Regions from separate parts of the Mesorhizobium sp. WSM4935 genome, predicted to be linked through region 4. Evidence: predicted binding sites of a transcription regulator. Region 4 holds the regulator's gene; each other region holds the start of a gene.
What was found. The regulator LexA, encoded in region 4, represses DNA repair genes until DNA is damaged. The targets are predictions, from matches to a motif close to TGTTCNNNNTGTGTTCNG.
Positions count from the first base shown of each region.

Region 1: recA (recombinase RecA) is a predicted target of LexA. The motif match lies at 1,858-1,875, and genes of this name have one in related genera.
Region 2: P9273_RS25715 (DNA recombination protein RmuC) is a predicted target of LexA. The motif match lies at 1,795-1,812, and genes of this name have one in related genera.
Region 3: P9273_RS06500 (ATP-dependent helicase) is a predicted target of LexA. The motif match lies at 2,693-2,710, and genes of this name have one in related genera.

Region 1 is NZ_JARTVR010000003.1:605,912-609,698, reverse strand. It holds gene P9273_RS11010 (pseudouridine-5'-phosphate glycosidase) at 1-672, opposite strand, end outside; gene P9273_RS11005 (carbohydrate kinase family protein) at 712-1,650, opposite strand; gene recA (recombinase RecA) at 1,933-3,030, shown strand; gene alaS (alanine--tRNA ligase) at 3,459-3,787, shown strand, end outside.
Region 2 is NZ_JARTVR010000014.1:111,648-115,434, reverse strand. It holds gene P9273_RS25730 (GNAT family N-acetyltransferase) at 1-220, opposite strand, end outside; gene fmt (methionyl-tRNA formyltransferase) at 217-1,152, opposite strand; gene def (peptide deformylase) at 1,211-1,741, opposite strand; gene P9273_RS25715 (DNA recombination protein RmuC) at 1,846-3,099, shown strand; gene P9273_RS25710 (threonine/serine dehydratase) at 3,258-3,787, shown strand, end outside.
Region 3 is NZ_JARTVR010000002.1:458,065-461,851, reverse strand. It holds gene P9273_RS06500 (ATP-dependent helicase) at 1-2,508, opposite strand, end outside; gene P9273_RS06495 (glucose/quinate/shikimate family membrane-bound PQQ-dependent dehydrogenase) at 2,790-3,787, shown strand, end outside.
Region 4 is NZ_JARTVR010000003.1:386,221-390,007, forward strand. It holds gene moaC (cyclic pyranopterin monophosphate synthase MoaC) at 1-185, shown strand, start outside; gene P9273_RS09890 (molybdopterin molybdotransferase MoeA) at 185-1,390, shown strand; gene lexA (transcriptional repressor LexA) at 1,507-2,247, shown strand; gene P9273_RS09900 (ComEC/Rec2 family competence protein) at 2,241-3,787, opposite strand, start outside.

The DNA of each region.
Region 1 (3,787 bases), 220 kb from region 4:
GCCAAGCGCCTGGCGGGTGCGGTAGAAATGCGCGATGTCCTCAGGCGCCTGCAGCGTCAGCGGCGCGCGGAAGGGCGACTCCCTCGACCAGAAGGCGGGCATGGTCTCGCAGCCATGGCCGATGACCGGCACGCCGCGCGTTTCCAGCACTTCCAGTGTCTTTTCGATATCGAGGATCGCCTTGGCACCGGCCGAGACGACGATGACGGGCGTGCGCGCCAGCTCGTCGAGATCGGCCGAGATATCGAAACTTTTTTCGGCGCCCTTGTGGACGCCGCCGATGCCGCCGGTGGCGAAGACTTTTATGCCGGCCATATGCGCGGCGATCATGGTGGCCGCCACCGTGGTGCCGCCGGTGCGCTTTTGAGCGACCGCAAAGCCGAGATCGGCGCGCGACAGCTTCATGGCGTCACCGATCATCGCGAGCGATTCGCGTTCGCCGTCGGACAGGCCGATCTTGATGCGGCCGTCGACCACGGCGATCGTCGCCGGCACCGCGCCGCCATCGATGATGATCTGCTCGACCCTGGCCGCCATCGCGCCATTGTCGGGGTAGGGCATGCCATGGGTGATGATGGTCGATTCCAGCGCCACCACGGGCCGGCCGGTGGCAAGCGCCTCCGCCACGGGCGGATGGATGTCAATAAAGGGGCGAGCGGTTTCCGGCGTCATATCTGTCTCCGACAAGGAGGAAGTGGATGGTGGGTGGCCCTATGCCACCTCCCGCGCCTCCGGCACAAGGGCAAGCGCCTGCGTGAAGTTGGCGATCGTGAAGGATGGCACGGCCTCCGGACTCTCTATGGCGAGCATTGCCGCCGCCACGCCCTCCCGCAGCGCTGCGCGCAAAGGAAGGCCGCGCAGCAGGGCGGCGACCGTCGCGCCGGTCAAGGCGTCGCCGGCGCCGGTCACGTCGGCGACCCGGCGCGGCGCAGGCGGGTCGATTTCGAAGATGCCGGCGTCGTCGAAGCCCAGCACCGGGGCACTGCCGGCGGTGACAACGCCGGCGTTCAGGCCAACCTGTCTGAGCGCGTCGACAAGGGTTTTGCCCGACATTTCGGCGCCGACCAGGGCGGCGGCTTCGCGGCGGTTCATGAAAAGCAGCGACAGTTCATCGAGCAGCGGCGTCAGCCGGACGACCTTGGCCGGCGAGACGGCAATGGCGAAGACCGGACGGCCGCCGGCCAGCGCCACCAGGCGCTCCAGCGCAGCCGTCGGCAGGTTGGCGTCGCACAGGATCGCGTCGGCCGCGGCGATCGCCTCGCGCACCTTGGCGCGGCGGATCTGTTTCGGGAAGGCGAGGTCATAGAGCGCCATATCGGCCAGCCCGACGATCAATTCGCCGTCGGCGTCGATCAGCGCCGTGTAGCTCGGCGTCGTGCGGTCGAGGAACACGACCGAGAGGTCCGTTATTCCGGCGCTGTCGATCGCCGAGGCGACCGTTTCGGCCGCCGCGTCGCCGCCGCGCACCGAGATCAGCGAGGCCGAGACGCCACGCTTCACCACGCTGCGCAACGCGTTGAAAACGACGCCGCCGACATCCTCGCGCATCATGCCGGGGTTGGAAGCGGCGGGCACATAAGTGCCAGAGACCTGGCCGCGCCGGTCGATATGGGCGCCGCCCAGGGCCAGGATAGTTGGGGATGTCGGCATTTCGGGTCGGTGACTTTCGTTGATCGTGCGGCTGCGCACACTAGGTTTCCCCGGGTCACCCTGCAATCGGGGGCGCGATTCGGGATGGCCGGATATCGAAATCTCTTCTGGACCAGCGGTTGTGCTCCGCACCAGCCCTGGTGAGACAAAAATAGAACAAATCGAGATATTGATTATTTTTCAGATGTTTGTTGCCTCTTGCCAGACGAGAACAAAAAAGGTACAAACCGGCAAGGATCACGGATTGTCCGGCCTTCATTGACGACCACGGGGTGATGTATCATGGCTCAGAATACTTTGCGGCTTGTAGAGGATAAGGCAGTGGACAAATCAAAGGCTCTGGATGCGGCGCTGTCGCAAATCGAGCGCGCGTTCGGCAAGGGCTCGATCATGCGGCTCGGCGCCAATGAGCAGGCGGTCGAGATCGAAACCGTGCCGACCGGCTCGCTCGGCCTCGATATCGCGCTCGGCGTCGGCGGCCTGCCGCGCGGCCGTATCGTCGAGATCTACGGGCCGGAAAGCTCGGGCAAGACGACGCTGGCGCTGCACACGGTGGCGGAAGCGCAGAAGAAGGGCGGCATCTGCGCCTTCGTCGATGCCGAGCACGCGCTCGATCCGGTCTATGCCCGCAAGCTCGGCGTCGACCTGGAAAACCTCCTGATCTCGCAGCCCGACACCGGCGAGCAGGCGCTGGAAATCTGCGACACGCTGGTGCGTTCGGGCGCCATCGACGTGCTGGTCGTCGATTCGGTCGCGGCGCTGACCCCGCGCGCTGAAATCGAAGGCGAGATGGGCGATGCGCTGCCCGGTCTCCAGGCTCGTCTGATGAGCCAGGCGCTGCGCAAGCTGACCGCCTCGATCTCGCGCTCCAACACCATGGTCATCTTCATCAACCAGATCCGCATGAAGATCGGCGTCATGTTCGGTTCGCCCGAGACGACCACGGGCGGCAACGCGCTGAAATTCTACGCCTCGGTGCGCCTCGACATCCGCCGCATCGGCTCGGTCAAGGACCGCGACGAGGTCGTCGGCAACCAGACCCGCGTCAAAGTGGTCAAGAACAAGCTGGCCCCACCCTTCAAGGTGGTCGAGTTCGACATCATGTATGGCGAGGGCGTGTCCAAGACCGGCGAGCTCGTCGATCTCGGGGTCAAGGCGGGCGTGGTCGAGAAGTCGGGCGCCTGGTTCTCCTATAATTCGCAGCGTCTCGGCCAGGGTCGCGAGAATGCAAAGCTGTTCCTGCGCGACAACCCCGACACGGCGCGCGAGATCGAGATGGCGCTTCGGCAGAATGCCGGGCTGATCGCCGAGAAATTCCTCGAGAATGGCGGCTCCGAAGGTGGGGACGACGGTTTCGAGGACGAAGCCGGCGCCATGTAGGGCCGGTTCCAGGCGCAGCGGTTTCCTGTCGCGGACTGAGCGGAAGCAATTCGTCGGCTTAGCCGGAGTTCGGCCACAATCCTGGTTTATTGGGTTGTGCTTATGTAATCGAGTTCTTGAGTACTGCGTACCCGAACCGCCGGCCTTCGCGCCGGCGGTTTGCTTTTTGGGACGATGCTGAGCCCGCCACTCGCTTGCCGATTGGCCCAAGGCGCATCGCGCTGCGTAAATTCAGGCGATGCGGCTTTGGTCTTTGTTTATGCATGTCGTTTTGCCAAAACCGCTCGCGCACTTTTGGGCGACATGGCTGTTTCCGTGTTTCTGGACAGGCTCAAGAGCTATCGCTAAAAGGCCCATCTATCTTCTGAAATACCAAAGCCCATTTGCCGCCGGCCGGGCCGGCGGTTCTTGCGAAAAGGCAGTATGCAATGAGTGGCGTGAACGACATCCGGTCGACATTCCTCGACTACTTCCGCAAGGAGGGCCACGAGATCGTCGCCTCGAGCCCGCTGGTGCCGCGCAACGATCCGACGCTGATGTTCACCAACGCCGGCATGGTGCAGTTCAAGAACGTCTTCACCGGCCTGGAGAAGCGCCCCTATTCGCGCGCCGCGACGGCGCAGAAGAGCGTGCGCGCCGGCGGCAAGCACAACGACCTCGACAATGTCGGCTACACCGCGCGCCATCTCACCTTCTTCGAGATGCTCGGCAATTTCTCGTTCGGCGACTATTTCAAGGAGCGCGCGATCGAGCTTGC
Region 2 (3,787 bases), on a different contig from region 4:
CGAAACGCTTGCCGCCATTCTGCACGTAAAGCCTAGAAAACAGGATATGGCCGACAACCTGGCCGTCTTCTTCGGCAACCAGCTCGACGACGGCGTCGCCGCCGGTGACCAGCGCGTCGACCAGGCCGGCTTCCGCCTGCTGGCCAAAGGCATGCTCTTCGACGAGACGGATCGCCTCGCGATCCCGCGGCGTCGCCGCGCGTATCGACATCATGCTCATGTGAGTTTCATTCCTTTTGCGATCTTGGCTCCGCGCAAGAACTCCTGCGCGGCGGCAGGCCTTCCGCCCGCCCGTTGAACTTCGACCAGTCTGACCGCGCCCGATCCGCAGGCGACCGTCAGCCGGTCATCGAGAATTCCTCCCGACTCGCCGACGCCATCCGAGAGCGTCGAGCGAAGCAGTTTCAGCCGCTCCATGCGGCCGCCAATTTCGACCTCGCACCACGCGCCCGGGAAGGGCGAGAGGCCGCGAATGTGATTGTGGACTTCGCCAGAAGGCCGCGTCCAGTCTACGCGTGTCTCCGATTTATCGATCTTTCGGGCGTAGGTCACCCCTTCCGCCGCCTGCGGGGTAAATGTCAGACAATTTATCCCCAACTGCGCGAGCGCCTCAACCATCAGCGAAGCGCCCTGAGCCATCAGGAGGTCATGCAATTCGCCGGCCGTCATATCGGGTGCGATGGCGCATTTTTCAACCATCGCCACCGGTCCGGTGTCCAGGCCCTCTTCCATCTTCATGACCATCATGCCGGTCCAGGCATCGCCGGCCATGATGGCGCGTTGGATGGGAGCAGCACCACGCCAGCGTGGCAAAAGCGAGGCATGGCCGTTGAGGCAGCCGAGCCTAGGGGCGTCCAAGATGGCTTTCGGCAACAACAGGCCATAAGCGACGACGACCGCGACATCGGCCCGCAAGGCGGCGAAGGCCTGCTGCTCCGCCTCGCTTTTCAGCGATGCCGGCGTGCGCACCTCGAACCCCAGCCGTTCGGCTTCGCGCTGCACCGGGGATGGCGTCAATTCCAGACCGCGCCGGCCCGCGGCGCGCGGCGGCTGGGTGTAGACGGCCGCGATTTCGTGTCCGGCCTCGGCGATGGCGCGCAGCGTCGGCACGGAAAAATCAGGCGTGCCCATGAAGATGACGCGAAGCGACATGAGGTGCTGCGATCCTGTTTTGCGGCAGGCTAGGGTGCTCGCGCGGCCGAAGAGGCCCCTAGCCCACCATCTTGCCCGGCGCCTTGTCCCTGGCGAGCTTCTTGAACTTCCGCACCACCATGTCGCGCTTGAGCTTCGAGATGTGATCGATGAACAGCACGCCGTTCAAATGGTCGATCTCGTGCTGCAGGCAGGTGGCCATCAGGCCTTCCGCCTGCATCTCCTGCAATTTGCCGTCGCGGTCGAGATATTTCACCCGCACGGAAGCCGGTCGCTCGACCTCGGCATAATAGTCCGGGATCGACAGGCAGCCTTCCTCATAGACCGAGCGCTGGTCGGAACTCTCGAGCACTTCCGGATTGATGAAGACATGCGGCTCCGGCGGCTCGCCCTCCTTGGCGAGGTCGATGACCAACAGACGTCGCGGCACGCCGACCTGGATCGCCGCAAGGCCGATGCCCGGCGCGTCATACATGGTCTCCAGCATGTCATCGGCGAGTTTGCGCAAATCGGCGTCGACGCGCTCGACCGGCTTGGAAACCTGGCGCAGGACGGGATCGGGAAGGATGATGAGCGGCTTGATCGACATGGCGTCTCACCTAAGACCTCGCTTGAGAAGCGTCAACCGGGGCAGCTTTGGCTTGTTCACGTTTTGATCTGTGCCAGGCGGCCGAATCGGTTATGCTGCCTCTCATGAACGACATGACCTCGATCCTTTCGCAACCGGTCGCGCGGCTCGGCGCCTCTACGATCACGCTCGGCCACGCGCTCGCTTTCACCCTCGTCCTGTTCGTCGTTCTTTTCGCGGCGCTGGTCATCGCCCTGTGGCGCGCGGCCAAGGCGCGCGCGGTTGCCGCAGCGGAAGCCGCCGACCATGCCCGCGACACGGAGGCGCGCATTGCCGACGTGCTGCAGGCGCAGGCCGAGATGCAGGGCCGCATGGGGGCCATCGCCGAAGTGTTCGGGGCGCGGCAGGCCGAGCTTACCCAGTCGCTTGGACAGCGGCTCGATGCCATGACCGGACGTCTCGGCCAGACCATGGCCGAGCAGACCAAGTCGACACATGAAAGCCTCGCCAAGCTGCAGGAGCGGCTGGCGGTGATCGATACCGCGCAAGGCAACATCCAGTCCTTGGCCGGCCAGGTCGTGCAGCTGCAGGCGATCCTCTCAAACAAACAGACGCGCGGCGCCTTCGGCCAGTCGCGCATGGAGGCGATCGTCGCCGACGGCCTGCCGCACGGCGCCTATGAGTTCCAGGCGAGCCTCTCCAATGGCAGCCGGCCCGACTGCCTGGTGCGGATGCCGAACGGCGCGCCGATGCTCGCCATCGACGCCAAGTTCCCGCTGGAGGCGTGGAACGCCATCCGCGCCGCCGAGGGCGCCGACATGCAGAAGGTTGCGGCGCAGGCATTCCGGCGCGACATCGAGGTGCATATCCGCGATATCGCTGAAAAATACCTGATCCAGGGCGAGACGCAGGATACGGCCTTCATGTTCGTGCCGTCGGAATCGGTGTTCGCCGAGATTCATGAGAATTTCGAAGCGGTGGTGCAGAAGGCGCATCGCGCCCGGGTCGTCATCGTCTCGCCGTCGCTGCTGATGCTGTCGATCCAGGTGATCCAGGCGATCCTCAAGGACGCGCGCATGCGCGAGCAGGCGCATCTGATCCAGGGCGAGGTCATCCGGCTGATGGAGGATGTGGCGCGCGTCGACGAGCGGGTGCGCCGGCTGCAGACGCATTTCGGCCAGGCGGCGCGGGACATAGACGACATCCTGGTCTCGACATCCAAGGTGACCAAACGCGGCCAGAAGATCGAGGCGCTGGAATTCGCCGAAGGCGAAACCGAGGCGCCGCGCGGCGGTCCCGCCAAGGCGGAAGCCGGCGCGCGCGTAGCCGATTCAAAGACCGGTCAGCTCAGGCTGCGGGTCGTCGAAGGCGACGAGTAGCCGGTTAAGCATCCGAAAAGGGTAAGTCTTCGTAGCGCGAAGGTGACGGCTGCGGGCGCCATCATCGCCAACCTTGTCTCCATGACATTTTTTCGTTGGCGCGCCGCGGCCTTTTTTGTGCACCATGGGCGATCCCGTTCTTCGCAAGGCTCTCGCCCATGACCACCCTGCCCGGCATCTTAGACATCCGCGCCGCCGCCGAGCGGCTTTCCGGGCTGATCGTCGAAACGCCGCTGATCGAATCGCCTGAGATCAACAAGCGCCATGGCGGCCGCATCCTGTTCAAGCCCGAGACGCTGCAGCGCACCGGCTCCTTCAAGATCCGCGGCGCCTATAACAAGCTGTCGAGCTTGAGCGAGGAAGAGCGCGGCCGCGGCGTCGTGGCCTTCTCGTCCGGCAACCATGCGCAAGGGGTGGCGGCTTCGGCCGCCATGTTCGGGGTCAAGGCGGTGATCGCCATGCCCGCCGACGCGCCGGCCATGAAAGTCGGCAATGTCCGCAAGATGGGCGCCGAAGTGGTGCCGTTCGACCGCTTCAAGGAGGATCGCATGACGGTCGTTAGCCCCTATATCGAGAAGGGCATGGTGCTGGTGCCGCCCTTCGACGATCCGGCCATCATCGCCGGCCAGGGCACGATCGGCCTGGAGCTGATGTGGCAGGCCAAAGCCCTCGGCGTGGCGCTCGACGC
Region 3 (3,787 bases), on a different contig from region 4:
TTTGGCGACCAACTCGCCCTCTATGGTGCGGCCCTTCACCGAGGTGCGGCCGGCACCGTAGCCACTATCGCTTTCGCCATAGCCGATGCGCTCGACCTGATGGCCGGAGCGCGTGCCCCAATTGCGGTCGGTCGCCTCGGTGCGGTTCGCCTGCGCGCGCTGCCAGCCGGGCGTCGCATAGGTGTTGGAGAAGCTGCCCTGGTCCTTGGCGCCGATATTGTCGAAGCGTGAGGCGCCATAGGGGTTCTGCCGCCCGCCGCCGCGACCGGAGGCGAATGAGCCGCCGCCATAGGGATTGCCGTAGCCGCCATAGGAGTTGCCGCTGTCGGCGACATCGACATGGGTTTCCGGCAGTTCGTCTAGAAAGCGCGACGGGATCGTCGATTGCCACAGGCCGTGGATGAGACGGTTGGAGACGAACCAGATGTGCAGGTTCTTTTTCGCCCGCGTCAGGCCGACATAGGCGAGCCGGCGTTCCTCCTCCAGGCCGGAGCGGCCGCCTTCGTCAAGCGCGCGCTGATGCGGGAACAGCCCTTCCTCCCAGCCGGGGAGGAAAACGGTTTCGAACTCAAGACCCTTGGCCGAATGCAGCGTCATGATCGAGACCGCGTCGAGCGACTCGCCCTGTTCGGCTTCCATGACCAGCGCGACATGTTCGAGGAAAGCGCGCAGCGATTCATACTCCTCCATGGAGCGGATCAGCTCCTTGAGGTTCTCCAGCCGTCCGGGCGCCTCCGCCGAACGGTCGTTCTTCCACATATCGGTGTAGCCGCTCTCCTCCAGGATGGTCTCGGCGAGTTCGGTGTGCGGCGTGGTCTCCAGCGCCTTCTGCCAGCGCTCGAAATTGGCCGCGACCTCGCGCAGCGCGGCGCGCGGCTTCGGCTTCAGCTCGTCGCTTTCGGCAAGCGTCGCCGCGGCCTCCAGCATGGGCACGCGCATGGCGCGCGCCGTGTCGTGGATCTGGCGGATGGTGGCTTCGCCGAGCCCGCGCTTTGGCACGTTGACGATGCGCTCGAAGGCGAGGTCGTCGCCGCTGTTGGCGACGACGCGGAAGAAGGCGAGCGCATCGCGAATTTCCAGGCGCTCGTAGAAGCGCGGGCCGCCGATGACGCGGTAGTTCAAGCCCAGTGTGATGAAGCGGTCTTCGAAGGCGCGCATCTGGAAGGAGGCGCGCACCAGGATCGCCATGTCGTTGAGATTATGCTTCTGCCGCTGGTAGGCCTCGATCGCCTCGCCGATGGCCCTGGCCTCTTCCTCCGAGTCCCAGGCGGCATGGACATGCACCTTGTCGTCCTCGGGGTCGTCGCGGTCGGTGAACAGCGTCTTGCCGAAGCGGCCTTCATTGTGGGCGATGAGATGAGAGGCAGCGCCCAGAATATGCGCGGTGGAGCGATAGTTGCGTTCCAGCCTGATGATGGTGGCGCCCGGAAAATCCTTGTCGAAGCGCAGGATGTTGTCGACCTCGGCGCCGCGCCAGCCATAGATCGACTGATCGTCGTCGCCGACGCAGCAAATGTTGACGGGGGCACGGGTTTCGGCCGATCGCGCCTTACCCTCCCCTCGATGGGGAGGGTCGTCGCGAAGCGACGGGGAGGGGTGACTGGCGCCGGCGCTGCCACCCCCACCCGCTCCGCTCCGCGGCGCGACCTCCCCCATCGAGGGGGAGGTAGGTCTCTGCGCCAGCAGCCGCAGCCACATATATTGCGCGGTGTTGGTGTCCTGGTACTCGTCGACCAGTATGTATTTGAACTTGCGGTGGTATTCCTTCAGCACGTCCGGATAGGCGCGGAAGATGCGGATCGGATGGTAGAGCAGGTCGCCGAAGTCGCAGGAGTTCAGCGTCTGCAGCCGCTCCTGGTAGGCCTTGTAGAGCTGGCGGCCCTTGCCGTTGCCGAAGCTGCGCGCATCGCCTTCCGGAATTTCGTCGGGGCCGAGACCCTTGTTCTTCCAGTTGTCGAGCATCTGGGCGAAGGTCTTGGCCGGCCAGCGTTTGTCGTCCAGTCCTTCGGCCTGGATCAGCTGCTTGATCAGCCGCACTACGTCGTCGGTGTCGAGGATCGTGAAATCCGACTTCAGCCCGGCGAGCTCCGCATGGCGCCGCAGGAGCTTGACGCCGATCGAGTGGAAGGTGCCGAGCCAGGGCATGCCCTCGACATTGCCTTCGCCGATCAGGAAGCCGATGCGCTGCTTCATCTCGCGCGCGGCCTTGTTGGTGAAGGTGACGGCGAGGATCTGCGAGGGGAAGGCCCTGCCTGTGGCAAGGATGTGGGCGATGCGGGTGGTGAGCACCCGCGTCTTGCCGGTGCCGGCGCCGGCGAGCACCAGAACCGGGCCTTCGGTCGTTTCGACCGCGAGCCGCTGTTCCGGGTTCAGGCCCTTCAGGTAATCGGGCGCGCTGTTCTGGCCGCTGCGCGCCGCCATGGCGCGCGCGGCTATGCCGGATGGGGCCGCAGCGGGCCGCGCATTCGGTTCATCGAAAAAAGGCATGTCTTCGGAAAAGCCCGACATCGCCCCCCGAATGTAGTGATTCGGGAGCGAAAGACCAGAACTGTCTACGTTTTGTTCTAGTTTCGCGTGTCCCGGGCCAACTTGACAGCCGGAGCGGGCAGGGGAAAGCTGCCGGCAGGGCAGGGACGGCATGCCGTCGCTTAGAGCCGCACTGGAGCGGATTGCTGTTTCCCGAACGGCGAACCGCTCCATCTTTGTTTTGACGCAACTCCCAATGGAAAGCCGCTCCACGCTTTTCCTGGAGTTGCTCCAAAGCGCGCAACAGTCGAAGGAGTACCGTCTTGGCTGTCACCATCACCTCCCTTGTCCTCGTCCTCATCGGTCTCATTCTCGGCGGCGGCGGTATCTGGCTCATCGCGCTGGGCGGCAGTTGGTATTACCTGATCGCCGGCCTGGTCTTCCTGGTCACCGCCTGGCTGCTTTTCAGGCGCAGGTCGACCTCGCTCTGGGTCTACGCGCTGTTCGTGCTCGCCACGCTATGCTGGGCGGTGTGGGAAATCGGCTTCGACTGGTGGCAGCTCGGTCCGCGTGGCGGCGTTATCGTGCTCGTCGCCTTGTGGCTTTTGACGCCATGGGCAAGGCGAGGCCTGCAAGGGCCGGACGGACGCGCGCCGCTGATCCTCGCCGTACTGGCCTCGCTCGCGGTCGCCGGCTATTCGATGACCGCCGATCCTCACGACATCGACGGCACGCTCGGCACCGAAAAGCTGGCGACGGCGGCCAATCTCGGCGGCGACATGCCGGCCGGCGAGTGGCACTTCTACGGCCGCACGCCTTTCGGCCAGCGCTATTCGCCGCTCGACCAGATCACGCCCGACAATGTCGCCAAGCTGCAGCCGGCCTGGACCTATCGCACCGGCGACGTGAAAGGCCCCGACGATGTCGGCGAGACGACCTATCAGGTGACGCCGCTAAAGGTGGGCGACACGCTCTTCATCTGCACGCCGCATAATTTCGCCATCGCCATCGATGCCGCGAGCGGCAAGGAAAAGTGGCGCTACGATCCGAAGATCAAGCTCGACAGCAACCGCCAGCACCAGACCTGCCGTGGCGTATCCTATTATGCCGACGCAAAGATCGCCGCCGGCCAGCCCTGCGCGCAGCGCGTCTACCTGCCGACGTCGGACGCCCGGCTGATCGCGCTCGATGCCGCGAACGGGCAGGTATGTCCGTCCTTCGCCCAGGGCGGCACGCTGAACCTGATGGCCAACATGCCCTATCCGAAATCGGGTTATTATTATTCGACCTCGGCGCCGCTCATCGTCGCCGGCAAGATCAT
Region 4 (3,787 bases):
TCACCGCGCTGGCCCGCGTCACCGGCAAGACCGGCGTGGAGATGGAGGCGCTGACCGCCGCTTCGGTCGCCTGCCTCACCATCTACGACATGGCCAAGGCGGCGGACCGTGGCATGGTGATTTCCGGTATCCGGCTGGTCGAGAAGACCGGCGGCAAGTCGGGCGCCTACAAGGTAGATGCCTGATGGCCCTTGTTCCAGTCGCCGAAGCGCTCGAACGCCTGCTCGACGGCGCAGCACCTTTGCCGGGCGAGAGCGTTCCGCTGGCGGACGCGGCCGGGCGGGTTCTCGCCGAACCGGTTGTGGCGCTGCGCACCCAGCCGCCCTTCAACGCCTCGGCGATGGACGGCTACGCCGTACGCTCCGCCGACGTTGCTTCGGTGCCGGCGCAACTGGAGGTCATAGGCATGGCGCCCGCCGGGCGCGGCTTTTCCGGGACTGTCGGCGAAGGCCAGGCGGTGCGCATCTTCACCGGCGCGCCGCTGCCCGAGGGTGCCGACACCATCGTTATCCAGGAAAACGTCCGCGATCTCGGCAACCGCCAGATCGAGGTGACGGAGCCGACGGCCGAAGCACGCAATGTGCGCCGCCGCGGGCTCGACTTCGTCCAGGGCGACGTGGTGCTCGAAAAGGGCCGCGTGCTCGACGCGGCGGCCCTTTCGCTTGCAGCCTCGGCCAACCATCCCGCCTTGAATGTCGTGCGCCGGCCGCTGGTCGCGATCATCGCCACCGGCGATGAACTGTTGCCGCCGGGCAGCGCGCTCGGCCCTGATCAGATCATTTCGTCCAACGCCTATGGCGTCGCCGCCGCCGCCCAGTCGGTCGGCGCGCGTGCGCTCGATCTCGGCATCGCCGCCGATCGCAAGGAAGCGATCGCGGCGCTGGTCCGGAAAGCAGTCGAGGCGAACGCCGATGTCATCGTCACGCTCGGCGGCGCCTCGGTCGGCGACCACGACCTGATCCATGACGTGCTGACCAGTGAAGGCATGCGGCTCGACTTCTGGAAGATCGCCATGCGCCCCGGCAAGCCGCTGATGTTCGGCCGCCTTGGCAATGTCCGCTGCATCGGCCTGCCCGGCAACCCGGTGGCCAGCATCGTCTGCTCGCAGCTCTTCCTGAAGCCGCTGCTTGCCAGGCTCGGTGGCCGCGACCACAGGCAGAACCTGCGAACGGCCCGGCTGGGCGCAGCGATGCAGGCCAACGACCTCAGGCAGGACTATGTGCGCGCCGTCATACGCGAGGACGCCGGCACGCTCGTCGCGACCCCGTTCGGCATCCAGGACTCCTCGATGCTCAGAACGCTCGCCGACGCCAACGGCCTGATCGTGCGCGAGCCCTTCGCGCCGGCAGCCGAGACCGGCGCCGAATGCAGCGTTCTGATGTTACGCTGAACAAATCGTCAACGAATTCACTAAACTTTAAACGGTTGCGGAACACAACTGGAACAGATAGTGTTTGTTCTGGGTTTGTTTTTCTGATTCTGGTTTCAGAACCCGTGGGGGCCGCCATGCTGACGCGCAAACAACATGAACTTCTGATGTTCATCCACGAAAGGCTGAAGGAAAGCGGGATTCCGCCGTCTTTCGACGAGATGAAGGAAGCGCTCGACCTCGCCTCCAAGTCCGGCATCCACCGGCTGATCACGGCGTTGGAGGAACGCGGTTTCATTCGCCGGCTGCCGAACCGGGCGCGCGCGCTGGAAGTGCTGCGCCTGCCCGACTCGATCGCACCCGGCCTCAATGCGGCGAAGAAGTTTTCGCCAAGCGTCATCCAGGGCAGCTTGGGTCAGAACAATCTCAGCCGTCAGGTCAAGCCGGCTGCGCCATCGCGCGCCCCGACGCCAAGCAACGACGACGATGCCGGCTCGGCCGTATCCATTCCGGTGATGGGTCGCATCGCCGCCGGTGTGCCGATCGACGCCATCCAGCACCAGACGCATTCGATCACGGTGCCGCCGGACATGATCGCCGGCGGCGAGCATTATGCGCTGGAGGTCAAAGGCGACTCGATGATCGAGGCCGGCATCTTCGACGGCGACACCGTGATCATCCGCAACGCCAACACGGCAAGCCCGGGCGAGATCGTGGTGGCGCTGGTCGATGATGAGGAAGCGACGCTCAAGCGCTTCCGCCGCAAGGGTGCCTCGATCGCGCTGGAAGCTGCCAACCCGGCCTACGAGACCCGCATCTTCGGACCGGATCGGGTGAAGGTGCAGGGCAAGCTCGTCGGGTTGATCCGCCGCTACTGATCCGGTTGCGAAGGTTTCGCATCCGTCCGCTCAGGCTTTTGATAAGGCGGCAGTCCTCTCGCCTCGCGGGTATACTTGCGCTGTTCGTGCCAAGGCCGGTACGGCTGCTCGACAGCATATTGGATGGCCGGTCGCGCGGTTGCCGATTGGGGATCGAAGAAGACGGCGGCGCTGCCGTCGCGCGCCAACTGCCGCTTGGTGACGACGAGCACGCGCGGATCGCGGCAGGGGTTGTAGGCGGTGGCGTCGTTGATGACGACGAGGTCGGCAAAGCCGCAGGCCGGCCGGGCGCTGTCGCGGGTTTCGGCGAGTGCGACGATGGCGCCGGACGGATGCCGGCCGATGCAAAGATCACCCGTGCAGTAGAAGGGCGAGCCGGGCGGCAGATCGACGGGATCGACGATGTTCAGCGCATCTTTGGCGAACGTCTCCGGCGGCACGATTTCCTCGGCTTTCAGCGCCCGTTTCCAATTGTCGGTGGTGAACTCGTTGGCGCGTGCACGATTGACGGCAAGCTCGCCACCGCCGATCGGCATCGCCACCAGATGCGCGTCCTCCGAAATGAGCACGTCCGGCGTGCGGACATGCGGAATGGCCAGCAGCGCGGCAAGCGCGAAGGGAACGGCGGCAAGCCTCAGCCAGGTGGTGGCCATTGTCGCAATGACCAGCGCGATCGTCGCCAGCAGCACCGACTGGATCGAGATCAGCCCGACGGCGTCGACCGGTGAGCGTTCGGAGATCCATGCCGAAATGGCGATCATCGCCGTCAGTCCCTTGCCCATCACAAAGAGGAACGGGCCGTCGAAACCGAAGGGCATGGCCAGCGCGCTCAACACGGCAAACGGCATGACGATCAGTGACACGATCGGCATGACCGCCAGATTGGCGAGCAGACTGAGCGGCGACACGCGCTGGAAATGCCAGATCGCAAACAGCAATGTCGCGCTGCCCGCGATGAGCGACGTCACGGCGGCGCCGCCTACGCCAACCGCCAGTTTTCGCGACAGGAACCCGAGGAACGAACGCTTTGCCGGCGGCGCGATCGTTTTGCCGGCGCGATAGTCGGCAAAGCCGGCATAAGCGCCGACCAGGGCGGCGGTGGCGGCGAAGGACATCTGGAAGCTCGGGCCGACCACTTCGTGCGGCGAGACAAGGATCACGGCGATAGCCGAGATCGCCAGGTTGCGCATGGTGAGCGCCGCACGGTCGAAGAGCACGGCGGCAAGCATCACGGCGAGCATGATGAAGCTTCGCTCGGCCGCCACCACGATGCCCGAGATGACGAGGTAAGCGGCGATCGAGATGAGCGCGATTCCGGCGGCATATTTCTTCACCGGCCGGCGCGAAGAGAAATCCGGAAGCAGCGCGAAGGCGCCGCGCAAAAGGACCATGATCGTGCCGGCGACTAGCGCCATGTGCAGACCGGAGATCGAGATGATGTGGTAGATGCCGGTGCGCCGCATCGACTCGTTGATCGCTTCCGGAATGCCGGCGCGCACGCCGACGATCAGCGCCGCCGCGATCTCGCCCTCGGACCCGC